Regions from separate parts of the Actinoplanes lobatus genome, predicted to be linked through region 2. Evidence: riboswitches for the same ligand, from Rfam matches in the RefSeq annotation. Region 2 holds a riboswitch; each other region holds the start of a gene.
What was found. Region 2 has a riboswitch for S-adenosylmethionine ahead of thrC (threonine synthase). Riboswitches for the same ligand answer to the same signal wherever they lie in the genome.
Positions count from the first base shown of each region.

Region 1 (9,492 bases), 3.2 Mb from region 2:
GCCCTTGACCCCCGGGTAGAGGTAGAGGTTGCCGTTGCTGGTCTGCGCGGCCAGCATGTCGGGGTAGCCGTCCCGGTTGAGGTCGCCGATCGCGGTCAGCTCCCGCAGGTGGCTCAGGTTCTTGTAGAGCTGCTTGCGAGTGCCGAACTTCCCGTTGCTCAGGCCCGGGTAGAAGTACACGGCCCCGGCCCGGTTCCGGGCGATCAGGTCGACGTAGCCGTCCCGGTTCAGGTCCATCCGCAGCAGCGCGTTCGCCGAGGCGTACGAGCCGACCTTCGAGCGGTAGCCCTCGGAGATGTAGACGCCGTTGCCGGGGTAGGCGAACAGGTTGCCGGTCGACGTGGTCCGGGCCATCACGTCCGACCAGCCGTTGCGGTTCCAGTCGGACAGCTTGGCGCCCGGCAGGCGGGCGAAGTCCAGATAGTCGTTGTCGATGTTGATGGTGACGCCGCCCCAGGTCTCCTGGTGGCCGCCCCGGTACTGCTTCATCCGGCGCTTCGGCGCCCAGTACGACGCCGGGACCACCTTGTCGGAGACGGTGACGACCTGGTCCCAGCGGGCGAAGTCGATGTAGTCGGGTCGCACGTACCACGGCCTGTTGTAGACCGCGACCATGTCGGCGATGCCGGACGCGGCACTGCTGTAGTAGCCGGAGAAGTAGCCGTAGTCGTGCAGCCGGTTGGTCCACGCGTTCATGAACGCCAGCACGCCCTCGCGGCACACGGTGTTCTTGCTGTCGTACGACTCCATGTCGTAGATCAGCACGCTCTCCTTGGCGAGCCCGAGCGCGGTGGCCTGCCGGACCGCGTCCTCGGCGGTGGCCCGGCCCTGCGCTGCGGCCTGGGTGTTGTCGATCAGGTTCTTCTTGGTGACCGACGTGCAGCTGGCCTGCGGGCCGACGTACAGCGGGATCAGCCGCCACCCCGCGGTGACCTGCTCGCGGACCCACTCGGCGGTGAGGTTCTTCTGCGTGCAGCCACGGTTGTTGCCGCCGAAGTAGATGCCGGCCGCGCGGTACGGCGACGACTTCAGCCAGGCCGCCATCGTCTCGCTGGACGGGGCCGTACAGGCGTCGAAGCCGTACCCGGTGAAGTCGCCCGGTTGCGGGGCGAGGGCGGTGGCCGCGGTGGCGTTGCCGTTGACGAACGCCAGCGGGGCGACCGACAGTGTCACGACGAGGGCGGTGAGTAATCGCTTCCGGTACCTGACGAGTCGGCGGGGATTCAACCGGTGACGCCCTCGGCTGGGCGCAGCGTTCATAAATGGACCTACTTCGTCATCTCGAAAGGCCCATCGAGACAAGCAGGCATCGGTCGATTCGGATACGTCCGTTCGGTCCAGGATGATCATCTGTTCGGTCATTGCTCACATCGATGAGCTGTTCACCGGATGGTCATGTGCCGTTGGCGACCCGTCTCCCCTCCGCGACCTAGGGTGGGCGGCCAGATGAACGCTGGGTAGCGAGAGGTAGTCCGATGCGTAGCTCGGTACTCGAGGTGAGCACCAGCCCGGACGGCAGTGTGGTCATCCAGCCACATGGATCGGTCGGCCCCGATGTGGCGGTGGAGTTGCGGCAGCTCCTGGTGCACACCGTGCGCCGCGTCCGGCCGTTGCGGCTGATCGTCGACCTGGCCGACGTGCCCGAGCTGGACCCGATCAACCTGGGTTCGGTGGCCGCCGCGTGCGGGCTCGGCGACGACCTCCAGGTCGCCGTCTTCGTCGACAATCCCAACGGGCGGCTCGCCGAGCAGCTCGCGGCGGCCGGTGTGCCCGCTCAGCGGGTCCGGGGACACTGACCTTTTCGGTCACCGGCCATCGGCCGTCCATCCGCCGTTAACCCGCCCCGGCATAGCATCCGCCCATGACCGATGTGCTGCTCCGATCGCGCGCCGACACGGCCCGGCTGGTGGCCGAGTCATTGATCGGTGACAGCGGCAACCGCTGGAAGCACACCGCCGGGGTGGCCCACCGCGCCGCCGAGCTGTCCGCCCGGCTCGGCCTCGATCCCGACGTTCTGGTCGCGGCCGCCTGGCTGCACGACATCGGCTATGCCGAGCCGATCGCGCTGACCGGTTTCCACCCGCTGGACGGCGCCGTGCACCTGAGCGGCGAGGGCTGGCCGGCCCGGATCGCCGGTCTGGTGGCCTACCACTCGGGCGCCCGTTTCGTGGGCGCCGCCCGTGGTCTGGCCGGTCAGCTCGCCGCCTTCCCGGACGAGCGCAGCCTGATGGCCGACGCCCTCACCTACGCCGACCAGACGGTGGGCCCGACCGGTCTGCGGGTCGACCCGGAGGCCCGCTACACGGAGATGCTGCACCGGCAGGGCCCCTGCTCGTGGAACGCGGCCGTCGACGCCGACCGCCGCCCCCACCTGCGGGGCACGGCCGCCCGCGTCGAGCACCTGCTAGCCGCCTAGACCTTTCAGAAAACCTTCGAGCGCTTTCCGGTACGGCGGGAGCGTTCGCAGATCGATGAACTCCTCCGGGCCGTGCTGCCCGTCGCCGCCCGGCCCGAAGATCACCGCGTCCACGCCCACCGCCGAGTAGAACCGGCCGTCGGCCGCCCCGTGCTTGCGCAGCAGCGAGCCGTCGTACCCCGCCTCTTGCGCGGCCGCTCGCAGCAGTCGCACCTCGGCGCTCTCCGGATCGGCGTGGTGCGGCGCGCCCAGCGCCTCGACGGTGACCGTGGCACCGGCCACCGCTGTCAGGTGGGCCGCGATCTCGCCGGCCGACCGGCCGGCCAGATCCTCGTCGGACGGCGGGAACCGGATGTCGAGCAGCGCCGACGCGTCCGCCGGAACCACGTTGGCGGCCTCGTTGGAGGTGTCGATCCGGGCCACGTTGACCGTCGTGGTCCACTCCTCGGCGGCCGGGACCGGATGCCGGTCGAGCAGCCGCCGGATCGCCGCGGTCACCGTGAGCAGCGCGTTCGACCCCAGCCACGGGTAGGCGGCGTGGGCGGTGCGGCCGGTCGCGCTGAGCCGGGCCCGGATGATGCCCTTCGACTCGGTGACGATCCGCAAGCCGCTCTGCTCGCCGATGATCACGAAGCCGGCCCGGACGCCCTGTGCCACCTGGTGCCCGGTGCCGTCGAAACCGCCCACCTCCTCGTCGGTGACCAGCTGCAGGGCCACCGGGTACGGCAGGGTGGGCGCCACCTCCCGGAACACCGTGGCCATCACCAGGGCGGCGGCCTTCATGTCGTGGGCGCCGCGACCGTACAGCCGGTGGCCGTCGGCGCGGGCGGTGAACTGCCCGGTCGCCCCGGGGACCACGTCCAGGTGGGCGTTGAGGATCACCCGGGGCGGGCCCGGGGTGGACACCAGGGCGCTCGGCTTCCCGCGGGACTCGAACCGGCGGACCTCGAACCCCGGGCCGACCACGCCGAGCACCATGTCGAGTGCCCGCCGCAGGTCGGCCGGCCGGTCGGCGGTGGACCGGATCCCGATCAGTTCGGCGAGTTCATCCATCGATGAAAACTACCGCGGAAGCCGTTCTCCCGCCTCGATCGCGACCGGCAGCCGGTTCCCGGCCGGCGGCAGCGGGCAGGTCGCGAACGCGGTGTAGGCGCACGGCAGGTTCGTGGCCCGGTTGAAGTCGAGCACCACCGACCCGTCCTCCTCCGGCGGGGCGATGAACAGGCTGCGGTTCGCGGCGTAGGTGGTCAGCCCCGAGGTGGCGTCGGTGAACAGCGCGAACAGGGATCCCGGCGCGCCGCCGTTGAAGACGGTCAGCGACTGCGGCTCCCCGCCCACCGTGAACTCGACCCGGCCGGGCGACTCGTAGACGTGCTCGACGCCCTCGGCCACCGACCCGACGGTGACCGGCTCCGGCTCGGCGAACGCCGTGAACCGGCCGCCGATCACCCACTTCTCCTCGGCCGGGTAGGCGGGCGTGCCGGTGTAGGCGGTCAGCACCGGGTTGTCCGGATGCCGCGGCCGGATCACGTCGACGCCGCCCCGCCGGGCGACCTCGATCACCGCGCCGCCGTGGCCGACGGTGACACCGGCGTTCTCCGCCAGGGGCGGGAACCGGTGCGTCCCGGTCAGCTCCCGCCCGTCGACGGTGAGCGTCTCGCCGGCGCCGAGCGCCACGGTCACCCCGTCCGGGCCGCTGCTCCACTCACCGGGCGCGCCGTCGAAGCGCTGCGGGGTGGCGTCCAGCCAGTGCAGGCCGGTGATCGCGAGGAAGCCGTGCGGGTCGGCGCGCCGTTTCTCGTGGTCGGCGTGCCATTGGTCCCACTCCTGCTGGAACAAGGTCGTCATGCCATAGGACCTTAATCTCTACTTGTTGCATGGGTTATTGGCCGGGGTCGTGACATCTGCTAACTTCCTCGGCAGGTCATGAGTGCCAGCGCGAAGCCCCGGCTCGCTGGCCGGCAACCCTCCAGTTCGCGACGGGGTGCCCCGGGTGAGGACCGGGCCGGTGTCGTCCGACGCCGGCAAACGGCGAATCCGTGGAGGCGCGGTCATGCCATCTCTGGACATTCTCGGCGACGATCTCAAGGTTGCCCTCCCCTCCGGCGAACTGGTGCGTTTCGCCCACCTCGACTACGCGGCGTCGGCGCCGTGCGTGCGGGCCGCGGCCGACGCGGTCCAGGACCTTCTGCCACGCTACGGCTCGGTGCACCGCGGCACCGGCGTACGCTCCCGCGGCTCCACGCTGGCGTACGAGCTGGCCCGCGACGTGGTCGCCGAGTTCGTGGGCGCCCGCCCCGGCGACGCGGTGATCTTCACCCGGAACACCACCGACGCGCTCAACCTGCTGGCCCGCGCGCTGCCGCCGGGCACCACCACGATCCAGTTCGAGGGCGAGCACCACGCCAACCTGCTGCCCTGGCCGAACCCGCTGCGCCTGCCGCTGCCGGCGTCGTCCGGGGACGCCGTCACCGCGCTGCGGCAGGCGTGCGAGGGCCTGGACGGGCCGGCCGTGCTGACCGTCACCGGCGCGAGCAACGTCACCGGCGAGGTGTGGCCGGTCCGCGAGCTCGCCGAGGTGGCCCGCGCGCACGGCGTACGGGTGATCGTCGACGCCGCCCAGCTGGCCCCGCACGCCCCCGTACGCCTCGACGACCTGGGCGCCGACTACCTGGCGTTCTCCGGCCACAAGCTGTACGCCCCGTTCGGCGCCGGGGTGCTGGCCGGCCGCTCGGACTGGCTGGACGCGGCGGAGCCGTACCTCGCCGGTGGCGGCGCGAGCGCCGTGGTGGGCGACCGTCCCGGCGACCTGACCTGGGCCACCGGCCCGGCCCGGCACGAGGGCGGCACCCCGAACCTGCCCGGCGCGGTGGCGCTGGCCGCGGTCTGCGAGGCGCTGGACGCCGCCGACCGGGCCGCCCTGCACGCCCACGAGCAGGAACTGCTGGCCGGGTTGCGCGACGGTCTCGCCGGTCTGCCGGGAGCCACCGAGGTCAGCGTCTTCGGGCCGGACCACCCCCGGGTCGGGATCGTCTCGCTGGCCCTGGCGGATCACGATCCGGCGGCCGTGGCCCGGCGGCTGGACGCCGAGCACGGCATCGGCGTACGGGCCGGGCAGTTCTGCGCCCACCCGCTGGTCCGCCGGCTCACCCGTGACGGCCGCGCCGGGAGCTGCGGGGACGGCCCGCCCGGACTGCTGCGGATCAGCTTCGGCCTGGGCAGCACCGCCGAGGACACCGACCGGCTGCTCGACGGGCTCCGCGCGGTGCTCGGCACCTGATTCGCAACCGGAAGGGTTCTGAGACCCGGGCACCGGGAAGCCGATCGTTCCCACCGTGGCGACGTGGATGACGCGGCTCCGTGACCGGCTCCCGGCCGGCGGCGGCCTCCGGGACGAGGACTGGGAGGGCCGGCACCGGCTTCTGACGGTGCTGCTCGCCGTCTGCATGGTGCTGCTGACGGTGTTCGGCGTGTTCCGCGCCGAGCACCCCGCCGACCTGCTGATCATCGACGGCCTGTTGCTGCCCGGCCTGGTCGCGGCCGCGCGGTTGCGGAACCGGCGGGCCCGGTCGATCGCCGTGGCGCTCGGCTTCGCGGTGTCGTGCGCCGGGTTCGTATCGCTGTGTCACGGTCTCACCGAGGCGCACTTCACGTTCTTCATCGTGATCGGGGCGCTCGCCCTCTACCGGGACTGGGCGCCGTTCGGTGGCTTCCTGGCCGTCACCGTGGTGCACCACGCCGGCTTCGGGGCGGCCGATGCCGGCCACACCTTCGGCCACGGCCAGGCGCAGGCGAACCCGCTGGTCTGGGCGCTGCTGCACGGCATCGCGGTGCTGGCCGCCGCCGGATTCCACGTGGTCGCCTGGCGGCTGACCGAGACCGAGGAGCGGCGCGCCCAGGACAACCTGGACGAGAGCCAGGCCCAGCTCGGTGTCGCCTTCGACGAGACGCCGGTGCCGATGGCCATGTTCGGCCCGGACGGGCGGATCCTGCGCATCAACCCGGCGTACCGGGACTGGCTGCGCCTGCCCGACCGGCTGCCGGACGGGTTCCGCGTCGCCGACCTGCCGCTCGTCCAGGTCGACGAGAGCGAGCCGAGCCTGATGCGGCTGGCCACCGAGTCCCGCGAGCCGACGAACGTGACCCGGCAGTACCGGCGTACCGACGACGGCTCGCTGATCTGGGTGCAGACCCACGCCACCGGCCTGCGCGACCGCGCCGGCCGGCTGCGGCTGGTCCTGGCACACTGCATCGACGTCACCGCGACCCGCGACCACGAGGCCGAGCTGCGCCACCAGGTGCGGCACGACTCGCTCACCGGCCTGCTGTCCCGCAAGGCGTTCGAGGAGGACCTGGAGCTGCTGCTGGCGAGCAGCGCCGAACCGGTCAGCGTCATCTACCTGGACGTCGACCGCTTCAAGTCGATCAACGACGAGGCCGGGCACGGCACCGGCGACGCCGTGCTGCGCGCCCTGGCCGCACGTCTCACCCAGGTCGTCCCGGACGGCGCCCTGCTCGCCCGGCTCGCCGGCGACGAGTTCATCGCGGCGCTGCCCGGCCCGTCCGGCACCGGCCTGCGGATCGGTAAAGGCATCCTCGCGTCGCTCGCCGGGCCGCTCGCCGTCGGTGGCTCCGAGCTGCCCGTGTCGGTCAGCGTCGGCGTCACCACGGCCTTCGGCGGGGTGTCCGCCGAGGAGGTCGTGCTCGCCGCGGACACCGCCATGTACGCGGCCAAGCGCGCCGGCGGCAACCGGCTCCAGGTGTTCACCGAGCAGCTGCGGGTGCCCGTGCAGGAGCGGATCGCCGCGGAGGGCCGGTTGCGCCGCGCCCTGTCCGGCGACCTCCGGATCACCCTGCCGCTCTGGTTCCAGCCGGTGGTCTCCACCGCCACCGGGCGGATCGCCGGGGCCGAGGCCCTGGTCCGGATGCGCACCCCGGACGGGGAGATCCTCACCCCGTACCACTTCGTCGGCGTGGCCGAGGAGACCGGCCTGATCGTGCCGCTCGGCGAGCACGTGCTCCGTTCCGCCGTCGACCACCTGCTGCACTGGTCGGACCGGCTCGGCTACGTGTCGGTCAACGTCAGCCCGCGGCAGCTCGCCGAGCCGGACTTCGTGCCGATGGTGGCCGGGGTGCTGGCCGGCGCTCCCGGGCTGGACCCGTCCCGGATCGTCCTGGAGATCACCGAGACCGCGCTGCTGGACTCGGCGGTCGACGTCAGTGAGCGGCTCGCCTCGCTCAAGCACCTCGGCGTACGCATCGCCCTGGACGATTTCGGCACCGGATACAGCTCGCTGACCTGGCTCAAGTCGCTGCCCGCCGACATCGTCAAGCTGGACCGCTCGTTCGTGGCCGGTCTCGCCGAGGACCCGCGCAAGGCGTCGATCATCCAGGCCGTGCTGTGGCTGGCCCACTCGCTGGGCATGTCCACGATCGCCGAGGGCGTCGAGGAGCTGTCCGACTGGGAGGCGCTCAAGGCCGCCGGTTGCCCGGCCGTACAGGGCTATCTGTTCAGCAAGCCGCTGCCCGCCCCGGCGTTCGACCGGATGCTTCTGGCATCCCACGAAAGGGCCACCTCGGGTGGAGTTCACTTGAACGAAACCACCGGGACGGTTCTGGCCGGTTAGAGTCCGGCCATCCTGGACAACGTTGATCCCTTCATCGGCACAGCGGCCACCGATCTGCCTCGGGCACACGGTCTCGCCGCTACCTGGTGGTGGCCGAAACCTCAGGTGGGCAACACCCACCCGGGGGCCACCTCCCCCTTCGGCATGGTCTCGGCCTGTGCCTACTCGGGGGCCTACCCGACCGGCTACGGCCGGTACGCCAAGAACACCGAGGGCGTGCCGGAGGACATGTTCGGCCGGATGCAGGCGTCCGGCTTCACCCACTTCCAGCAGTCCGGCACCGGCGCCATCCGCAAGTACTACAACTATGTGCGGGTCACGCCGATGGTGCAGCCGCTCGACGACCTGGGCCAGTCCTGGGCGCTGGAGGACGAGCGCGCCGAAGCCGGCTACTACGCCGCCAACCTCGCGACCGGCATCCGCTCCGAGGTCACCGTCGGCGAGAAGGTGGCGGTGCACCGCTACACCTTCCCCGACCACCACAGCGCCCGGCTCGTCATCGACCTGTCCTGCGGCGGCCTCGCCATCGACCTCGGCCGGACCGTGCCGCTGCGCGCCCAGATCGAGAGCATGGGCCACGGCCGGGCACAGGGCACCGTGGTCATGGAGGGCGTGCCGCTGTCGGTGTACGTCGAGGTGGACAGTCCCGGCTGGCGGCAGATGCTCTGGTACGACCGGCGGCTCATCCCCGGCGGCACCCGGCTCGACTTCGACAGCATCCGGCACACCACGCTGCGCCCGTTCGGCATGCTCTTCATGGGCGCCGCCCGGGCCGGGCAGACCATAGAGGTCCGGCTGGGCTTTTCGCTGCGCGGCTGCGACCAGGCCCGGCGCAACCTGGAACGCGAGTGCGGCGCGGGGCAGAGCGCCTTCGAGACGGTCCGCGCCCGGACCCGCTCCCGCTGGCGCGACCACCTGGGCCGGGTGCAGGTCGAAGGTGGTACGGACGCGCGCCGCACGGTGATGGCGACCGCCCTCTACCACTCGCTGATCAAGCCGTGCATCGCCGAGGACGAGAGCCCGAACTGGCCCGACCCCGGCCCGTACGCGTTCGACGTCTGCACCATGTGGGACATCTACAAGACGCAGATCCCACTGCTGTCGGCGATCGTCCCGGACCGGGCCGGCGACGTGCTGGAGTCGCTGATCCGGGTGTGCGAGGAGGAGGGCAACTTCCCGATCGGCTACCGGATGGCCCGCGGCGCCGACCGGTTCTTCCGGCAGGCCAGCGCGCTCGCGCACACCGCCCTGGCCGACGTGCACGCGCTGCGGCGGCCGGGCATCGACTGGAGCTGGGCGCTCGTGCACATGGTCGACGACCTGCGCCGGCTCTACGGGGAGGACTTCTGGGAGCACGGCGTGGTGCACCCGATCACGCACACCCTCGATCTCTCGTACGCCCATCACTGCACCGCGCAGGTGGCCCGCGCCCTGAACGACCACCGCCTG
Region 1 is NZ_JACHNC010000001.1:4,948,785-4,958,276, forward strand. Features, by position in the region: gene BJ964_RS22850 (glycoside hydrolase domain-containing protein) at 1-1,173, opposite strand, end outside; gene BJ964_RS22855 (hypothetical protein) at 1,476-1,796, shown strand; gene BJ964_RS22860 (HD domain-containing protein) at 1,862-2,416, shown strand; gene BJ964_RS22865 (M20 family metallopeptidase) at 2,405-3,469, opposite strand; gene BJ964_RS22870 (DUF1684 domain-containing protein) at 3,479-4,264, opposite strand; SAM riboswitch class IV at 4,339-4,453, shown strand; gene BJ964_RS22875 (aminotransferase class V-fold PLP-dependent enzyme) at 4,470-5,696, shown strand; gene BJ964_RS22880 (putative bifunctional diguanylate cyclase/phosphodiesterase) at 5,764-8,043, shown strand; gene BJ964_RS22885 (glycoside hydrolase domain-containing protein) at 8,077-9,492, shown strand, end outside.
Region 1: linked by a shared signal. The riboswitch ahead of BJ964_RS22875 (aminotransferase class V-fold PLP-dependent enzyme) and the one ahead of thrC (threonine synthase) in region 2 are both predicted to bind S-adenosylmethionine.

Region 2 (9,492 bases):
GGCCGGACTCGCCGGTGATCGCCGAGCGGGGCACCACGAGGTGCACCCCCTTGGAGGCGCGGACCCGCAGCCCCGGCCGGACGCCCACGTCGTTGAGCATCTGCGACATGTCGTCGCTCCACACACCGGTGGCGGCGACCACCGTGCGCGCCCGGACCTCGAACTCCTCCGAGCCCGGGGCCTCCAGGTCACGCACCTTCACGCCGACCACCTGGCGGGCCTCGCGCACGAAACCGGTGACCCGGGCGCTGGTCACCACGGCGGCGCCCAGGCTGGCCGCGGTCCGCGCCAGGTTGGTCACCAGCCGGGCGTCGTCGACCTGCCCGTCGTAGTAGCGGATGGCCCCGGCGATCCGGTCGGCCCGCAGGCTGGGGAACAGGTGCCGGGCGCCGTCGCGGGTGAGGTGCCGGTGCAGCGGCATGCCCCGCCCGGTGCCGAAGATCCCGGCGAACGCGTCGTAGGCGGCCACGCCGAGCCCGTAGTAGCCGCGCTGCCAGGCCCGCCGGGGCAGGCCGGCGCTGGGCAGCGGGATCAGGATCGGGACCGGGCGCACCAGGTGCGGCGCGAGCCGGGTGGCCAGCAGGCCGCGCTCGGTCAGCGCCTCGTGGACCAGGTGCAGCTCCAGCTGCTCCAGGTAGCGCAGGCCACCGTGGATCAGCTTGCTGGAGCGGCTGGACGTGCCGGCGGCCAGGTCCCGCGCCTCCACCAGGGCGACCTTCAGGCCGCGGGAGGCGGCGTCGAGCGCGGCGCCGGCGCCGGTGGCGCCGCCACCGATCACCAGGACGTCGAACTGCTCGTCACGCAGCCGGCGCAGGTCGGCCGCGCGCCGGATCGGGGACAGGCGGCCGGCCGAATTGCGGGAAACGGAGGGATCACGCATCCGTCCCAGGTTAGCCCCCACAGGCGTCGCCCAGGCGAGGGAATATCGCCGGCACACCCCTGGGGAGGCGTCGCACAGAAGGCCGGAAGGCGGCCCGCCGAAGCGGACCGCCTTCCGGTTGGGAACTGATGGACTCAGAAGTCCATGTCACCGCCGCCCGGGGCGCCGGCCGGAGCCGGGGACTTCTCGGGCTTGTCGGCCACGACGGCCTCGGTGGTGAGGAACAGCGCGGCGATCGACGCGGCGTTCTGGAGCGCCGAGCGGGTCACCTTGGCCGGGTCGATGATGCCCGCGGCCAGCAGGTCCACGTACTCACCGTTCGCGGCGTTGAGGCCGTGGCCCGCCTCGAGGTTGCGCACCTTCTCCACCACGACGCCGCCCTCGAGGCCGGCGTTCACGGCGATCTGACGCAGCGGGGCGTCGAGCGCGACCTTGACGATGTTGGCACCGGTGGCCTCGTCGCCCGACAGGTCCAGCTTGTCGAAGGCGGTCTTGCCGGCCTGCACCAGCGCGACACCACCACCGGGCACGATGCCCTCCTCGACGGCCGCCTTCGCGTTGCGAACGGCGTCCTCGATGCGGTGCTTGCGCTCCTTGAGCTCGACCTCGGTGGCCGCGCCGACCTTGATCACCGCAACACCGCCGGCCAGCTTGGCCAGGCGCTCCTGCAGCTTCTCACGGTCGTAGTCGGAGTCCGAGCGCTCGATCTCGGCACGGATCTGGTTGACCCGGCCCTGGATCTGCTCGGCGTTGCCGGCACCGTCGACGATGGTGGTCTCGTCCTTGGTGATGACGACCTTGCGGGCCTGGCCCAGCAGCGACAGGTCGGCGGCGTCGAGCTTGAGGCCGACCTCCTCGCTGATGACCGCGCCACCGGTGAGGATGGCGATGTCCTCGAGCATGGCCTTGCGACGGTCACCGAAGCCGGGGGCCTTGACGGCGACCGACTTGAAGGTGCCGCGGACCTTGTTGACGACCAGGGTGGCCAGGGCCTCGCCCTCGACGTCCTCGGCGATGATGACCAGCGGCTTGCCGGACTGCATGACCTTCTCGAGGACCGGCAGCAGGTCCTTGACCGCGGAGATCTTGCTGTTCGCGATGAGGATGTAGGGGTCGTCGAAGACGGCCTCCATGCGCTCGGCGTCGGTCATGAAGTACGCCGAGATGTAGCCCTTGTCGAAGCGCATACCCTCGGTGAGCTCCAGCTCGAGGCCGAAGGTGTTGCTCTCCTCGACGGTGATGACGCCTTCCTTGCCGACCTTGTCCATGGCCTCGGCGATGATCTCGCCGACCGTGGAGTCACCGGCGGAGATGGAGGCGGTGGAGGCGATCTGCTCCTTGGTCTCCACGTCCTTCGCGAGCTGCGAGAGGGCCTCGGAGACGCTGGCCACGGCGGCCTCGATGCCCCGCTTCAGGGCCATCGGGTTCGCGCCCGCGGCGACGTTGCGCAGACCCTCACGGACCAGAGCCTGGGCCAGGACGGTCGCCGTCGTCGTGCCGTCACCGGCGACGTCGTCGGTCTTCTTGGCGACCTCCTTGACCAGCTCGGCGCCGATCTTCTCGAAGGTGTCCTCGAGCTCGATCTCCTTGGCGATGGATACACCATCGTTGGTGATCGTGGGGGCGCCCCACTTCTTCTCGAGAACCACGTTGCGGCCCTTGGGGCCGAGGGTCACCTTGACCGCGTCGGCGAGCTGGTTCATACCGCGCTCGAGGCCCCGGCGAGCCTCCTCGTCGAATGCGATGATCTTGGCCATACGGCGTTGTCCTCCCGGACATCCGCGGCGCCGGGCCTCATCAGCCCCGCTCTCCGCACTTTGAGGAAGTCTGTGGACGCCACCACCTGGCGATGTGACGTCCTCAGGCCGAGCCGGATAGCCCGCGACGACCGGCTCCGTGCCCCGATGCCGATGGCAGCATCGTGCCCGGAACCCCACCGTCCCGACCTGCTGGCACTCAGCATGCGCGAGTGCCAATCACTTGTTTAGCACTCCCCGGTGGCGAGTGCAAGAAACCCCATCTTCCCGCGAAACCCCCGGGGTAGCCCAGGTTTCCGCTAAGGATCTTGAAAGCCCAGCTCAGCGGGCTCCCCGGACCATTCCGAGCGCTCCGGAGCCGACGTGACAAGCGCCGCAACCGCCCAGCCGACGGTGAAGACCGCCCACAGGACGGCGGACGCCGCCTGCCCCAGGACGTACGCCGTGGGCGCCGTGGACGCCGTCGCGACGAACGAGTCCGCGATCAACATCGTCACGGTGAACGAGACCGTGCTCAGCGCCGTCACGGCGAACGAGGCAACGATCAGCACCGTCAGCTCGCGGCCGGGCCGCACCGCCGGGAACCCGGGCGCCGGCAGCAGCCACCGGGCCAGCAGGCCCACGCCGATCAGCACGACCAGGTCGCCGGCGATCGCCACCACGACGAGCGGGTCGAAGCCGAGCTGGACGCCGACCGCGAACTCGAGGCCCGCGTCCAGCATGTTCTTCACGGTCGAGACGAGCGCGGCGACGATCCACAGCAGCAGCGCCCGGCCCACGGTCACCCGCCGCCGCGACAGCACCGCGATCACGATCAGGGCCAGCGTCTGCGGAATCTCCGCGGCGATCGGCACGACCAGCCAGCGGGTCAGGGCCTCGCCCGGATCGAACGACGGCATCGGGCCGAAGCCCAGGAACAGGGACAGCCACGCCCACATGTACGCCAGCGACGCGGCACTGGTGAGCAGCACGGCCAGGGCGATCCCCCACGGGCGGGCGCGCAGCAGCCGGATACCGGAAAGCCCCTCGGGCCCATCGTTCATCGTCGAATCATGGCGCAGGCCGCCACCCGGCTTCGCGACAACCCGGTTGCCGACCGGGTTGTCGCGGCGGTAGGGATTACCCATGGAGAACTGGGACGTACGCCGGGTCACCCCGGAGGACGCCGGGCGCATGCGGGCGCTCCGGCTGGAGATGCTGGCGGACAGCCCCCTCGCGTTCCTGGAGACCCTGGCGCAGGCGGCGGCCCGGCCGCACGAGAGCTACCGGCAGCGGATCCGGCAGTCGTCCGAGGGGTTCGAGACGGCCCAGTTCATCGCCGACCCGGGTGGGCCGCTGGTCGGGCACGCCGGCGGGATCGTGCTGCCGGACGAGCCACACTGCACGGTGATCTTCGCGGTGTACCTGACTCCGGCGTACCGGGGCGGCAAGATCCTCGGGCAGTTGATCGAGGCGGTCGCCGACTGGTCGGCCGCGGCCGGGCGGGACGAGCTGATGCTCGAGGTGGTGTGCGGCAACGGGCGGGCCGTCCGGGCGTACGAGAAGCTGGGTTTCGCCGACACCGGGGTGCGCCTGCGGCATCCGACCATTCCGGCCCTCACCGAGCTCCAGATGCGACGGCGGGCCTGATGGCCGGGCGGGGATGGCACGTGACGCGCACGGTCCTCACCGCCGTGAACGGGACGACCCTCATCGGTCTGCTGATCGCGCTGTCCACCGGGGCGCGGGTCCGGCGCGGCCGGCACGGCGTGCTGATCGCCGAGAACTACCGGCTCCGAATGCCGCCCGCGACCTGCTTCACGGTCGGCTCGGTGATCATCACGAAGCGCACCGCCGAGTGGCTGCTCGCCGAGGAGCGGGCCCGGCTGCTCGCCCACGAGAGCCGGCACGCCGGCCAGTACGCCGTCCTCGGCCCGCTGTTCTGGCCCGCCTACTGGCTGGCCTGCGGCTGGTCGATCGCGCTCACCACGTCCTACGGGGTACGCAACTGGTTCGAGCGGAACGCGGGGCTGGCCGACGGGCACTACCCGGAGGACCTGCCACTCCGGCCGTGGGCACTGCGCAGGCCCTGGGCGCTGCGGATGTTTGGTCGGGAGGACGGACGCACAACGCCTCCGGGCACGTAGCCGTTTGGGTCAGCGCTGGATCGTTGGGACCCTCGGAGATTGTCGCCAAGCTCAGGTGAGGGGCCTCGTACGGCGTCGCGTCCTCCCGCAGAGAGCATCCTGCCCATCCGGAGATCGGAGTGCAAGTCCTCGGAGGAGGTAATTCTCGACAACCGGCTGATCGCCGGTCACTGAGGGTTATCCCAGCAGGCCGGCTTCGCGAGCGCCACGCAGCGACGGCTTGATCGTGTGGGTCGGTCCAACCTGGCCGGCGACCGCGTCGAGGGTCTTCAGGCCCTCACCGGTGTTGTAGACGACCGTCTCCTTGGCGGGGTCCAGCTTCCCGCTCTCCACCAGCTTCTTCAGCACGGCCACCGTGGTGCCGCCGGCGGTCTCGGCGAAGACCCCGGTGGTCTCGGCGAGCAGCCGGATGCCGGCCCGGATCTCCTCGTCGTTGGCGTAGTCCATCCAGCCACCGGTGCGGCGGACCGCCTCGATCGCGTACGGCCCGGCGGCCGGGTCGCCGATGTTCAGCGACTTGGCGATGCCGGTCGGCTTCACCGGGGTGATCACGTCGGTGTCGGCGTGCAGCGCCACCGCGATCGGGTTGCAGCCCTCGGACTGGGCGCCGAAGACGGTCCAGCCGCCCTCCGGGGCCTCGGCCAGTCCGATCTCGACCAGCTCGGAGAACGCCTTGTCCACCTTGGTGAGCAGCTCACCGGACGCCATCGGGATGACCACCTGGGCCGGGATCCGCCAGCCCAGCTGCTCGGCCACCTCGTAGCCCAGCGTCTTGGAGCCCTCGGCGTAGAACGGCCGCACGTTCACGTTCACGAACGCGGTGTCCTCGAACTCGTCGGTCTCCACCAGCTCGCTGCACAGGCGGTTCACGTCGTCGTAGGAGCCCTGGATGGCGACCAGGTCACCGCCGTACACCGCGGTCGTGATGACCTTGCCCTGCTCCAGGTCGGCCGGGATGAACACGATGCTCGGCACACCGGCGCGGGCCGCGTGGGCGGCCACCGAGTTGGCCAGGTTGCCGGTCGACGCGCAGGAGAACCGCTGGAAGCCGAGCTGCTTGGCGGCGGTCAGCGCCACCGAGACGACGCGGTCCTTGAACGAATGGGTCGGGTTCTGCGAGTCGTCCTTCACCCACAGCGGGGCGCTCAGCCCGATCGCGGCGGCCAGCTGCGGGGCGGCGACCAGCGGGGTCATGCCCGGGTCCAGGGTCACCCGGGCGTCCGGGTCCTGGCCGGCCGGGAGCAGGGCCGCGTAGCGCCAGATGTTCTGCGGGCCCGCCTCGATCTGGGCCCGGGTCACCCGCGCGAGCGCCGCCTCGTCGTAGGCGACCTCGAGCGGGCCGAAACACTCGTAACAGGCGTGCTGCGCGGCCAGCGGGTACTCCGCGCCGCAGGCGCGACAGATCAGGCCACGAGCGGGCGAGGAGGAGGTGGCGGAGGGCGCGTCGACGACAGACGTCATTAGAGTTTCCTCTCATCTTTCCCCAACGGCGACCTGCCGAAACGGGGACGGAATTAGCACCTGCCACGTCGCTGCCTCGTCATCGAGAGTCATGCGCGGTGGTTGCCGGGGCTTCGTCGGGCCGTATCCCTCTGCCCCTCTGGATGAGGTATTCAGTTGTTTCCAACACCTTACGACGAGATCCCGCCAACACCACACGGAGTTCCCGAGGTGTGAGCCACCCCCCTCTCATGAGCGGGCGGCGGGGGACGGCCTGGAGGGACGCCTGGAGTGGCCGCCGCGGCCCACGGGACCCGGCACTTCCGTACAAGAAAGGGGGTTTTAGGAGGTTATGTCTTTTCGGGTGAAGCGGTAGAACGCGATCCCCCAGAACAGCGTGGCGTAGACGACCGCGGAGATGGCGCCCTTGGCCAGGTCCTCGGTCTGGACGGGGGTGGAGAGCAGGCCCATCCAGGCGTCCGTGTAGTGGGTGGGCAGGGCGTTGCGGACGCTGCCGAGGGCCTCGATCTGGTCCAGGATGCTGGACAGGATCCACAGGAGCACGGCGCCGCCGACCGCGCCCAGGGCGGCGTCGGTCAGGACCGACAGCAGGAAGGCCAGGCCGGCCACCACGAGCAGGGTGGTCGCCAGGTAGGCGAGGATGCCGAGCAGCCGGAGCACACCCTCGGCGGGCGGGATCTCGGCGGCGATCGTGCTGCCCAGCGGGGACCAGCCGTAGCGGAGCGTGCCGATCAGCAGCCCGGTGCCGGTGAGCAGCAGCAACGCGACGAGCGAGTAGGCGGCCGCGACGGTCAGCTTGACGCCGAGCAGCCGGGCCCGCGGGACCGGAACGGCCAGCAGATAGCGCAGGCTGCCCCAGCTCGCCTCGCTGGCCACCGTGTCGCCGAAGAACAGCGCCACCACCACGACCAGCAGGAAACCGGCCGAGACCGCCAGGCCGAAGAGGGCGAAGTTCAGGCCGCCGGAGGTGGCCAGGTCGGCCATGCTGCTGAACGCGCCGCCACCACCGCCGTCCTCGTCCGGTCCGCCCCCGCCGCCGAACTCGAAGGCGGCCAGGATGATCAGCGGCAGCAGCACCATGAAGCCGAGCGCCAGCTGGGTGCGCCGGCGGGACGCCTGGCGGCGCACCTCGGCCCAGATCGGCAGGGTGCGCGACGGCCGGTAGCCGGCCGCGGCCTCAAGCGAGCTCATCGGTCTCCACTTCCTCGCGAGTTGTCGCCGACCAGGGACAGGAACGCGTCCTCCAGGCGGCGGCGCGGCACCAGCCGCTCCACCCCGATGCCGGCGCCGACCAGCGACGCGACGATCTCCGAGCGGGCCGTCCCGTTCATGTCGACGATCAGGCCGTTCGCACCCTCCGCCTGGACCGAGAGCACGCCCAGGTCCTCCAGGATCCGGGTGGCGGCCGGTACGTCGGAAACCTCCAGCTGCACCGACGGCGACTCACCGACGATGTCACCGACCGGGCCGGACGCCACGATCCGGCCCTTGTTGACGACGACCGCGTGGGTGCAGGTCTGCTCCACCTCGGCGAGCAGGTGGCTGGAGACGAGCACGGCCCGGCCGTCGGTGGCGTACCGCTGGAGGACGCGGCGCATCTCGGCGATCTGCGGCGGGTCCAGCCCGTCCGTCGGCTCGTCGAGCACCAGCAGCTCGGGCAGGCCGAGCATGGCCTGCGCGATGGCGAGCCGCTGCCGCATGCCGTGGCTGTACTTACGGGTCTTCCGGTGCACCGAGTCGCCCAGCCCGGCGATCTCCAGCGCCTCCTCGAACCGGGCGTCCTCCCACGGGCGGCCGGTGGCCTGCCAGTACGCCTGAAGGTTCTGGTAGCCGCTCAGGTGCGGCAGGAAACCGGGGCCCTCGACCAGCGCGCCCACCCGGGACAGGATCGGCGCGCCCGGGACCAGCCGGTGCCCGAAGACGAAGATCTCGCCCTCGGTCGGCTGGGTGAGGCCCATCAGCACCCGCAGCGTGGTGGTCTTGCCGGCGCCGTTCGGGCCGAGCAGTCCGACGACCTGCCCGCGCTCCACGGTGAAGCCGATCTCCTGGACCGCCACGAAGCCGTCCCCGTACGCCTTGCGCAGCCCGCGCACCACGAGCGGGGTGCCGGCGTGCTCGGCGACCACCGCCACGTCCCGCCGCCGGTGCCGGATCCGGCTCACCACCAGCAGCAGGACCAGGCCGAGCAGGACGGCCGCGACCACGCCGGCCAGGACGATCCACCACAGGCTGCCGGGGTCGGCGATCGGGGTGCCGGTCAGCGTCGGCAGTGTCAGCTCCGGCTCCACCGCGACGGTGTAGGTGGCGGGCTGGGCGGGAGTGAGGAACGCCTGGTCGGAGGTGGCGACGGTGACGCGTACGGTGTGGCCCGCCTCGATCTGCCGCACGATCGCCGGCAGCGTCACGGTGACCGGCTGAGCCTGGGCGATGTCGGCCGGCAGCCCGGTGAGCCGGACCGGCGCGACCAGGCCGGCGCTGAGCGTGGCCGTGCCGTTGGCGTCCACGTCGTAGAGCTTCACGAAGACGACCGCCTCGCCGGTCGGCGACGCGAGCCGCAGCCGGACCGTGGGCGACCCGGCCACGTCGGCGGCCGCGGTGAGCGGCTCCGAGTCGAACATCGCGTGCTGGCCGGCCACGTCCAGCGCCACGTTGCCGCTGAGCAGCGAGCTGAGCCGGCTGGTGAGGCCGGGCATCGAGGAGATGGCGCCGGGGTTGCCGTTCGGCGGGTTGGCGATCGGCTGCGCCGATCCGGCGAGCGAGACCGAGGTGCTTCCGGTTCCGCCCAGTCCGGGGTACGCGTCCGCGGAGTAGCCGTTGGTGACCAGCCCGCGGTCCAGCGCGCTGAATCCGGCCACCCGGGACCAGGTGAAGTCGTCGCCGGGCGCCTCGCCCTCGCCCTTCAGGTAGTGGTCGAGCCACTGCACCGTCAGGTACTTGAGCCGGTCGGAGTCGGAGGTGGGCCCCTCGCCGCCGTCGTGGCCGCCGGTGAACCAGGCCACCCGCACCGGGGTGCCGGCCGCGGCGATGCCCTTCGCGTTGGCGTCCGCCTCGGAGAGCGGGAAGAGCGTGTCGACGGCGCCCTGGATCAGCAGCGTCGGCGCCTTGATCCTGTCGAGGACCGTGGCCGGGCTGGACTTCCGCAGCAGGGCCAGGGTGTTCTCGTCCGGGATGCCGCTGGTGGCCATCTGGAGGTAGGCGGCGCAGACGTCCTTCGCGAACCGGCCGCACGCGGGATCCTGCGGTTGCTGCCGCGATGGGCCGCCCCTTT
Region 2 is NZ_JACHNC010000001.1:1,756,568-1,766,059, forward strand. Features, by position in the region: gene BJ964_RS07920 (glycerol-3-phosphate dehydrogenase/oxidase) at 1-880, opposite strand, end outside; gene groL (chaperonin GroEL) at 1,015-2,637, opposite strand; gene BJ964_RS07930 (hypothetical protein) at 2,937-3,680, opposite strand; gene BJ964_RS07935 (GNAT family N-acetyltransferase) at 3,763-4,266, shown strand; gene BJ964_RS07940 (hypothetical protein) at 4,287-4,763, shown strand; gene thrC (threonine synthase) at 4,941-6,224, opposite strand; SAM riboswitch class I at 6,234-6,374, opposite strand; gene BJ964_RS07950 (ABC transporter permease) at 6,546-7,415, opposite strand; gene BJ964_RS07955 (alpha/beta fold hydrolase) at 7,412-9,492, opposite strand, start outside.

Region 3 (9,492 bases), 7.5 Mb from region 2:
GGTGAACATCCGCAGGATCATCGCGAGCACCAGCACGTCGCCGAGCGGGTAGCCGATCGACACCAGCTTCCCCAGCACCGACAGGTCCTCGGCGCGGGCGCACGGCGCGATCCAGTACACCCAGGCCAGCAGGCCCAGCCCGACCGTCGGCACCAGCGCGTCCAGCAGCGCCGCGCGGTTGGCGGCGCCGCCGCCGCGGGCCCGTACGAGAAGCAGCAGCCCGGCCGCCAGCGGCGGGTACACCAGCAGGTAGAACAGGTCCGCCGGCCCCGGGAAGCCGGGGTCGCGGCCGAGCACCAGCTCCAGGTTGTACCAGGTGTCACCGGTGGTGAAGAGGACCAGCGCGAGACTGATCAGAATCCACGGCAGCCGCCGCTGCGGGCGATGCTTCCGGACACCCACCAGCACCATCGCGGCGCTGGAATAGCCCAGCGCCGCCCAGGTGAAGAGGTGACTGTCGGGAACGGCGTAATAGACACCGGCGAGAGCCAGGATCCAGACACCGAAGCACGCGCGAACGGCTCGCGTCGACAAGGCGTACTCCGATCGTGAGGCGGCGGGCAGTTGCCGACTCGCCGTATCGGGTCCGCGGGGGCCGACATGAGCCGCCCGCTGCGGGCGCAACCGTCCGGCAACCGGCCTCAGCCGGCCATCGCGTCCACCAGGCGCCGGGCCGATCCGGCCAGGTTCCACCGCTCGGCGAGCGCCAGCAGCGCGTCCGGGTGGCGCGGGGCGGCCGGCAGGACCGGGTCGAAGGCGGGCAGCGGCACGTCGGTGGCCACCTTGCAGACCGGTAGGGCGCGGCCCAGGTACTCCCGGGAGGCCAACAGCTTCGTCCGCACGCCGGGGGCGAAACCGGCGTCCGGGTCGTCCAGGGCGGCCAGGATGTGCTCGACCCCGCCGTACCTCTCGATCAGGCGCGCCGCGGTCTTCTCGCCGACGCCGGCCACGCCCGGCAGACCGTCGCTGGGGTCGCCGCGCATCGCGGCGAAGTCCGCGTACCACCGCGCCTCGACCCCGTACTTCGCCTGGACCAGCGCCTCGTCGGCGTCCTCCAGCTTGGCCACGCCGCGGCCGCAGTAGAGCAGGCGGGTCCCGCGGGCGTCGTCGACCAGCTGGAACAGGTCACGGTCGCCGGAGACCACCTCGACCGGCGCGGGCTGCCCGTACGCCAGCGTGCCGAGCACGTCGTCGGCCTCGTACCCCTTCACGCCGAACGCCGGGATGCCGATCGCCTCGAGGGTCTCCAGCAGCACCGGCACCTGCCGCTCCAGCGACGCCGGCACCTCCTCGACGTCACCGTGGGCGACCCGGTGCTTCTTGTACGACGGCACCAGCTCCACCCGCCAGGCCGGGCGCCAGTCCGCGTCCAGCGCGCACACCAGGCGGTCCGGGCGGCGGGTGCGGATGAGCTGGGCGAGCATGTCGAGGAAGCCGCGGATCGCGTTCACCGGCTCACCGGCCGCGGTCCGGGCCGCCTTCTCCGGTATGCCGTGGAACGCACGGAAGTAGAGGCTCGGGGCGTCGACGGCCAGCAGAGGTCTCACCCGCCCACCTTATCGGCTTCGCCGACCCCGTTTCCGGTACGGGCGGAGCGCGCTCGCCGTCTGTTAACGGGATGTTTCCGGCGCCATTTTGATCTTTTTTGTTCGGTCATAAGAAATTCACGCTTGTCATCATCCGGTGACGTTTGGCTCCCGTAGTTCTTCAGTGTCCGAATCGGACGACACCAAAGGAGCCGTTTCATGCGCCTCTCCCCCCGTCCCCTGATCGCCGGCCTCACCGCCGGCCTGATCACTCTCGGTCTGCTGGCCTCCCCCGTCCAGGCCGCCCCGACCGGCATCCCGACCAAGGCGACCGCACAGACCTACCTGAACGCCCTGACCGTGGCCGCCGAGGCGAACGCGAGCACCTACGACCGCGACCTGTTCCCGCACTGGATCACCATCTCCGGCACCTGCAACACGCGGGAGACGGTGCTGAAGCGGGACGGCACCAACGTCGTCGTCAGCTCGGCGTGCGCCGCCACCTCCGGTTCGTGGTACTCCCCGTACGACGGGGCCACCTGGACCGCCGCCTCCGACCTCGACATCGACCACGTGGTCCCGCTGGCGGAGGCGTGGCGTTCCGGCGCCGACGCCTGGACCACCAGCAAGCGGCAGAGCTTCGCCAACGACCTGACCCGCCCGCAGCTGATCGCCGTCACCGACAACGTGAACCAGTCGAAGAGCGACCAGGACCCGTCGACGTGGCAGCCGTCGGTCAGCTCCTACCGCTGCACCTACGCCAAGATGTGGATCGCGGTGAAGTACTACTGGGCGCTGAAGCTCCAGTCGTCCGAGAAGACCGCGCTCCAGACCATGCTCAACACCTGCTCCAGCTGACGCCTCATCCGCGCGATTCCGGCCGGCTCCCCGGCCGGCCGGTTTCGGCGAGACGGTGCCGCAGGTAGGCGCGGCACCGCGGCCACTCCTCGGCGACGACCGAGTACATCGCGGAATCCCGCAGACGGCCCTCCTCGCCCGTCGCCCATGACCGCGACCAGTTGCGCAGCACCCCCTCGAACTGGGCGCCGAGCCCGGCGATCGCGGCCCGGGAGCGGCTGTTGCGGGCGTCGGTCTTCAGATCGACGCGGGCCGCCTCCCACACCTCGAAGGCGTTCTCGAACAGCAGGAGCTTGGCCTCCAGGTTGAGGCCGGTGCCCTGCGCGGAGGCCGTCAGCCAGCTGAAGCCGACCTCGATCGCGTGCAGCCGCTCGGTGCCGGGCCACGGACGCGGGTCCAGGTAGGCGGTCGCGCCCACGGCGCGTCGCGAGACGAGACAGATCTGAGCGTACGGCCGGAGCCAGCCGGCCTCCGCCCGCCCCAGCTGCACGTCGATGTACTCCTCGACCTCGTCGGGCGCCGGCACCCAGGTCCAGGAGAACGAGTCCCGGTCGCCCCCGGCGGCCCGGGCCAGCTCCGCGGCGTGGTGGCGGCCGAGCGGCTCCAGACGGACGCGACAGCCTTCCAGCACAGGATGATCCACAGCACTCCCCCATCGCGGCTTGACCGGCACGGGTGCGCCGGACCAGGTCCTCACCCGGGGCACCCCGCCCACGAGCAGGGGGTTGCCGGCCAGCGAGCCGGGGCTTCGCGCTGGCGCTCATGACCTGCCCCGACCCTAGGGAATACGTGCCCGATGCTCAACGCGGTTTCCGGTCCGGTGATGGGCCGGGGCCGCCTCGCGTGGCGGGCCGGTGCTCTCGGCGAGGGCCACGGCCACCCGGTCGAGGGTGGGGCCCGCGCTGGTCAGGGCGCCGTTGATCAGGGCGGCGAAGGTCAGGTGGCGGCCGTCGCGGGTGGTCACGTAGCCGGAGAGGGCGTTCACGCCGGTCAGGGTGCCGGTCTTGGCGCGGACGTTGCCGGCCGCGGCGGTGCCCCGCATGCGGTGGCGCAGGGTGCCGCCGACCAGGGGATCCGCGGCGCCGGCCACCGGCAGGGCCGCCCGGAAGGCCGGGAACCAGGGACGCCGCCGGGCCGCCGTGAGCAGCGTGGTGAGCTGCCGGGCGGTGACCCAGTTGCGGCGGCTCAGGCCGGAGCCGTCGCCCATGGTGAGCAGCCGGGTGTCGACACCGAGGCGACCGAGGGCGGCGGTCGCCGCGGCCAGCCCGGTCGGCCAGCTCCCCGGTTCTCCGGGCGTCGCGGCCCGGCCCATCGCCTTGACCAGCGTCTCGGCGATGCCGTTGTGGGAGAGCTTCAGGAACGGCCGCAGGATCTCGCGCAACGGGGCGGAGACCCGCGTGGCGAGGATCCGGGCCGTACCCGGGACCGGCCCCCGGACCGTGCCCCCGGCGACCGTCACCCCGTGCCGGCGCAGCGCCGCCCGGAACACCCCGGCCGCGGTGACGGCCGGATCCGGCACCGAGACCAGCACGGTCCCGGAGCGCCCGGGCGCGACGGATCCGGTGACCGTCACCGTCCGGCCGCCGTGGACCCGTACCGCGCTCACACTGTCGCCCCGCCCGGTGACCGCCCGGTTGACCACCCGCACGCTGCGGGTCGGCGGCCACACCGTGACCGACGGGCGCCGCCCGCCCGTACCCCGGTAGCGGATCTCGACGGCGCCGGTGTCGGACCGCTCGTCAGCCGCGAAGGTGAGCGCCGAGACGGGTGCGGTCCAGCCGAACGACTCGTCCTGCCACGACCAGTCCAGCCCGAGCGGCACCCGGTCGAACCAGGTGTCGTCGACGACCAGCCGCCCGGTGAACCGTTTCCGGCCCCGGGCGACGTCCGCAGCCAGCCCGTCGAACCGCGCGACCGTCAGGGTGGGATCCCCCTGTCCGCGCAGATGAAGGTCGCCGCCACGGGCGCGGACCGTGGTACGGAACCGGTACCCCGGGCCGAGCACCTCGAGCGCGGCGGCCGCGGTGAGCAGTTTCTGGTTCGAGGCCGGCAGCACCCGCAGACCGGAGTTCCGCTGGTAGACCGCGGCCCCGGCGGCGTCGCGCACGTCCACGGCGACGGTGGCGCCGGCCAGCGCGGCGCCGGTGAGGATCCGGTCGAGATCGCCGGTGACCCCGCCGGACGCGGCCGCCGGGGCGGGGACGCCGAGCAGGGTGGCGGCCACCGCCACGACGAGGGCGCGGGCACGTCGCATGAAGGGGCCACCTCGGCGTCGGCGGGAACGGGACCGCCGCGATCGTCACACGCGGGCGCCCCGCCGGACGGTGGAATGCCCTACAGTCCGCCGAGAAGCGCGACAGTCCGCTCGTCCGGCCCGTCGTAGTAGCGGTCGAGCACCCGCTCGAACAGGGCCGGGTCATCGGCGGCGCGGGCGAAGAGCGTCATCGACGAGCGCAGTTTCAGGTCGTCGGGGTAGCCGAGGATCTCCTCCGCGGTGCGCCCGTGGTGCTCCAGCATCGCCTCGGCGCACCGGACCAGCCGCGGTCCCAGGACGGGGTGGCCGAGATAGGCGCGGGCCTCGCCGAGGTCCCGGACGGCGTAGGTCCGTGCCGTCGGGCTGGAGCCCAGCCCGGCCAGTTGGGGGAAGACGAACCACATCCAGTGGGTGCGTTTGCGGCCGGCTCTCAGCTCGGCGAGCGCCTGCTCGAAGACGCCGTCCTGGGCCCGTACGAATCGGATCAGATCGGGTAGTTCGTCAGGTCCAGGCATACCGGAGGGGTTGCCCGTGGCGGGACCCGGCAAACGGCGGGCCGTCACCCGCCGGCAGCCGTGCCGAACCGGGCGAACCGCACGCCGGGCGCGGTGGGCCCGGTCCGCCGGGCCACCCCGAGGCCGCTGACGCCCTCGACCGCGACCTCGACGATGTCGGCGTCGGCGAAGAGCACCGTCTCCCCGCCGACGGGCATGGTGAGGATCAGCTCGCCGTGGTCGCGGACCTCCCCGCCGGCCGCGGTGAGCCCGGTGGCGCCGCTGATCAGGTACGGGTCGAGGTTGGGGTGCGGGGTGGCGATCAGCCGGTCGTCGCGTACCGAGAGAACCCACGGAAGGCTGAGCGAGCCCGCCCAGACCGACCCGGGACTGGCCTCGGCGTCACCGAGGCGGGCGAGCACGCAGCGGCGCCCGGCCGCGTCGACGAAGGTGACGGTGGGGCCGAGGCGGCCCCGCCCGAAGGCGCCCCAGGCGCGCGGCGTGAAGTGCAGGCCGTCGTAGCCGCCGACCGCGTAGGCGACCTCGTCGCCGCTGGAGACGAGCAGCACCCAGGCGTCGTCCAGCGGGAAGAGCCGCGGGCAGCTCCACCCGCCCTGCTCGCGGGAGACGATCACACCGTCGTACGCCCAGTGCAGCAGGTCGGCGGAGTGGTACTGGAGGACGGCGGCGGCCCCGCCGCGGATCGTGGCGCCGAGCAGCATCCGCCAGCCGCTGCCGGCCCACCAGACGTACGGATCGCGCATCTCGCTGACGCCGGAGGGTGGCGTGGCTATCAGCGGGCCGGCCGGATCCTGGCGCCAGCCGGTGAAGCCGGGCGCCGCGACCGCGCGGGCCACCTCTCCGCCCTCGCGGGTGTGGAACAGCACCGGCCCCTCCGGGCCGGCCACGACCGCGCCGCAGCGGGCCGATCCGGGACCGGTGGGCGGCGCCCCCACCGCCTGCTCGGTCCACAGGATGAGATCGTCGGAGACCGCGTACCCCCAGGCCGGCTCCTGGCCGGAGAGGTACTCGTAGAAGAGTTGGTAGCGGCCGTCGGCCGCGAGGACGCCGAAGAGGTCGCCGACCTGGCCGGCGCGAGGAGTGAAGTGCAGGCGGGGCCGCGCTACGCGTTCCATGCCTCTGCCTAGCATCGCGGCGATGTCCGGCACCAGTGGGGGCGGCTGCCAATGCGGTGAAACGGTTAATCTCAGGCGTGCCTTACACACCTGGGGAGACCGCCGAGCGGCTCGGCGTCAGCATCGACACGATCCGCTACTACGAGAAGATCGGGCTGCTGCACGGCATCCAGCGCAACTCCAGCGGCCGCCGGATCTTCTCCGACGACGACCTGTCCCGGCTGGGGCTGCTGCGCTGCCTGCGCGACTCGGGCATGCCGATCAGCCGGCTGCGGCGCTTCGCCGAACTGCTGCGGATCGGTGACGAGGGCGCCGAGCAGCGGACGGCACTGTTGCGCGAGCACGATCAGGAGATCGACGCGAGGATCGAGCAGCTGCGCCGGGAACAGCGACGGGTCCGGGAGAAGATCGCGTGGTACGAGTCGAGACCTGATCAGTAACGGCAGCGCAGCACCACCATGCTGTGCCTGGTCACGGTGAACTGCCCGCCGGCCCGCGCGGTCTTGCGCTTGGCGGCCAGCAGCGGGTCGGCGGTGTTCGCCGAGACCTCCCACGTCCGCCCGTAGTCACGGTCCGGCAGCGTGAACGCCACGTCCTCGTCGAGCGGGTTGAACAGCAGCAGGAACGAGTCGTCCCGGATCTCCTCGCCGAGGGCGTCGCGCTCCGGGATGCCGCGCCCGTTGAGGAAGACGGTCATGGTCATGCCGCTGCGGGTGTTCCAGTCCGCCTCGGTCGTGACCTGGCCGTCGCGGCGCAGCCAGGCGATGTCGGGCAGTTTCGAGTCGCCGGCCGGGTCGCCGGTGAAGAACCGCCGCCGCCGGAAGATCGGATGGTCGGCCCGTAGTTTCAGCAGCCGCCGGACGAACCCGGTGAGCACGTCCTCGTTGCGCGCCTCCACCCAGTCCACCCAGGAGATCTCGTTGTCCTGGCAGTAGACGTTGTTGTTGCCGCGCTGGGTGCGGCCGAGCTCGTCACCGTGCGCGATCATCGGGACGCCCTGGCTGAGCAGCAGGGTGGCCAGGAGGTTCCGTTTCTGCCGCTCGCGCAGCACGATGACGTCGGCGTCCTCGGTCTCGCCCTCGGTGCCGCAGTTCCACGACCGGTTGTGGCTCTCGCCGTCCCGGTTGCCCTCGCCGTTGGCGTCGTTGTGCTTCTCGTTGTACGACACCAGATCGTGCAGGGTGAACCCGTCGTGTGCGGTGACGAAGTTGATCGAGGCGATCGGGCGGCGGCCGTCGTCCTGGTAGAGGTCGGAGCTGCCGGTGAACCGGGACCCGAACTCGCCGAGGCTGGACAGTTCGCCACGCCAGAAGTCGCGGACCGAGTCGCGGTACTTGCCGTTCCACTCGGTCCAGTTGGGTGGGAAGCCGCCGACCTGGTAGCCGCCGTCGCCGACGTCCCACGGCTCGGCGATCAGCTTGACCTGTGACACCACCGGATCCTGGTTGACCAGGTCGAAGAACGCGGCCAGCCGGTCCACCTCGTGGAACTCCCGGGCCAGGGCGGCGGCCAGGTCGAACCGGAAGCCGTCGACGTGCATCTCGGTCACCCAGTAGCGCAGGCTGTCCATGATCAGTCGCAGCGACTCGTGGTGGCGGACGTTGAGGCTGTTCCCCGTACCGGTGGTGTCGTAGTAGTACTGCCGGTCCTGGTCGACGAGCCGGTAGTAGGCGGGGTTGTCGATGCCCCGGAAGGACAGCGTGGGGCCCAGGTGGTTGCCCTCGGCCGTGTGGTTGTAGACGACGTCCAGGATCACCTCGATGCCGGCCTGGTGCAGCGCCTTGACCATGGCCTTGAACTCCTGCACCTGCCCGCCCCCGCCGGCGAACGACGAGTAGCCGTTGTGCGGCGCGAAGAAGCCGATGGTGTTGTAGCCCCAGTAGTTGGTCAGGCCCCGCTCGATCAGCCCGCTGTCGTGGACGAACTGGTGCACCGGCATGAGCTCGACCGCGGTGACGCCGAGGCTCCTCAAGTACTTGATCATCACCGGGTGCGCCAGGCCGGAGTAGGTGCCGCGCACGTCGTCCGGGATGTTCGGATGTTGGATCGTCATACCCTTGACGTGGGCCTCGTAGATCACCGTCTCCCACATCGGGATCTTGAGCGGCCGGTCATTACCCCAGTCAAAATACGGGTTTATCACGACGGATCGGGGCGAAAAAGGCGCTGAATCCAGGTCGTTATAAGAGCCGATATCGCCAAAATTGTACGAGAAAAGCGCCGGATCCCACCGATAGTCCCCATCGATCGCCTTGGCGTACGGATCCAGCAGCAGTTTGCCGGGATTGCACCGCAGCCCCCGGGACAGGTCGTAGGGACCGTGCACCCGGTAGCCGTACCGCTGCCCCGGCACCACCCGCGGCAGGTATCCGTGCCAGACCAGCGCCTCGCGTTCCGGCAGGTCGATCCGGGTCTCCCGGCCGTCGTCGCCGAAAAGGCACAACTCGACCCGGGTGGCCGCCTCGGAGAAGAGCGCGAAATTGGTGCCGCCACCGTCGTAGGTGGCCCCCAGCGGGTACGGATTGCCCGGCCAGATATGCATGCGCCAACCTTGCCCAATACCGCCCCGCGAGAAAACTGTGACCAATGTCCCCCGGGTCGGGTTTCCGATGGCGGGTACAACCGACAGGTGCCCCGCCGCTACCTGATCATGGCCATCTGCTGCATGAGCCTGCTCATCATCAGCCTCGACGTCACGATCGTGAACATCGCCCTTCCCGCGATCCGCGACGACCTCGGCTCCTCGGTCTCCGGCCTGCAGTGGACCATCGACGCGTACACCCTGGTGCTGGCCAGCCTGCTGGTGCTGGGCGGATCGTGCGGCGACCGCTTCGGCCGCCGCCGCGTCTTCCAGGCCGGCCTGGTCCTGTTCACGACCGGTTCCCTGCTGTGCAGCGCGGCCCCGTCGCTGAGCTGGCTGATCGCCTTCCGGATGGTCCAGGCGGTGGGCGGCTCGATGCTCAACCCGGTAGCCCTGTCGATCATCACGAACACCTTCACCGAACCCCGCGAACGCGCCCGCGCCATCGGCGTCTGGGGCGCGGTCACCGGCTTCGGCCTGGCCCTCGGCCCGCTGGCCGGCGGCGTCCTGGTGCACGCGTTCGGCTGGCGCTCCGTCTTATGAATCAACGTGCCGGTCGGCATCGCCGCGCTCCTGCTGGCCCGGCGTTTCATCCCGGAGTCCCGCGCCGAGCACCCGCGCCGCCTCGACCCGGTCGGCCAGG
Region 3 is NZ_JACHNC010000001.1:9,293,044-9,302,535, forward strand. Features, by position in the region: gene BJ964_RS42370 (putative bifunctional diguanylate cyclase/phosphodiesterase) at 1-534, opposite strand, end outside; gene BJ964_RS42375 (5'-3' exonuclease) at 642-1,547, opposite strand; gene BJ964_RS42380 (HNH endonuclease family protein) at 1,746-2,384, shown strand; gene BJ964_RS42385 (GNAT family N-acetyltransferase) at 2,389-3,027, opposite strand; SAM riboswitch class IV at 3,038-3,152, opposite strand; gene dacB (D-alanyl-D-alanine carboxypeptidase/D-alanyl-D-alanine endopeptidase) at 3,163-4,638, opposite strand; gene BJ964_RS42395 (DUF1810 domain-containing protein) at 4,719-5,153, opposite strand; gene BJ964_RS42400 (glycoside hydrolase family 32 protein) at 5,198-6,268, opposite strand; gene BJ964_RS42405 (MerR family transcriptional regulator) at 6,346-6,708, shown strand; gene glgX (glycogen debranching protein GlgX) at 6,702-8,810, opposite strand; gene BJ964_RS48790 (MFS transporter) at 8,898-9,392, shown strand; gene BJ964_RS48795 (MFS transporter) at 9,399-9,492, shown strand, end outside.
Region 3: linked by a shared signal. The riboswitch ahead of BJ964_RS42385 (GNAT family N-acetyltransferase) and the one ahead of thrC (threonine synthase) in region 2 are both predicted to bind S-adenosylmethionine.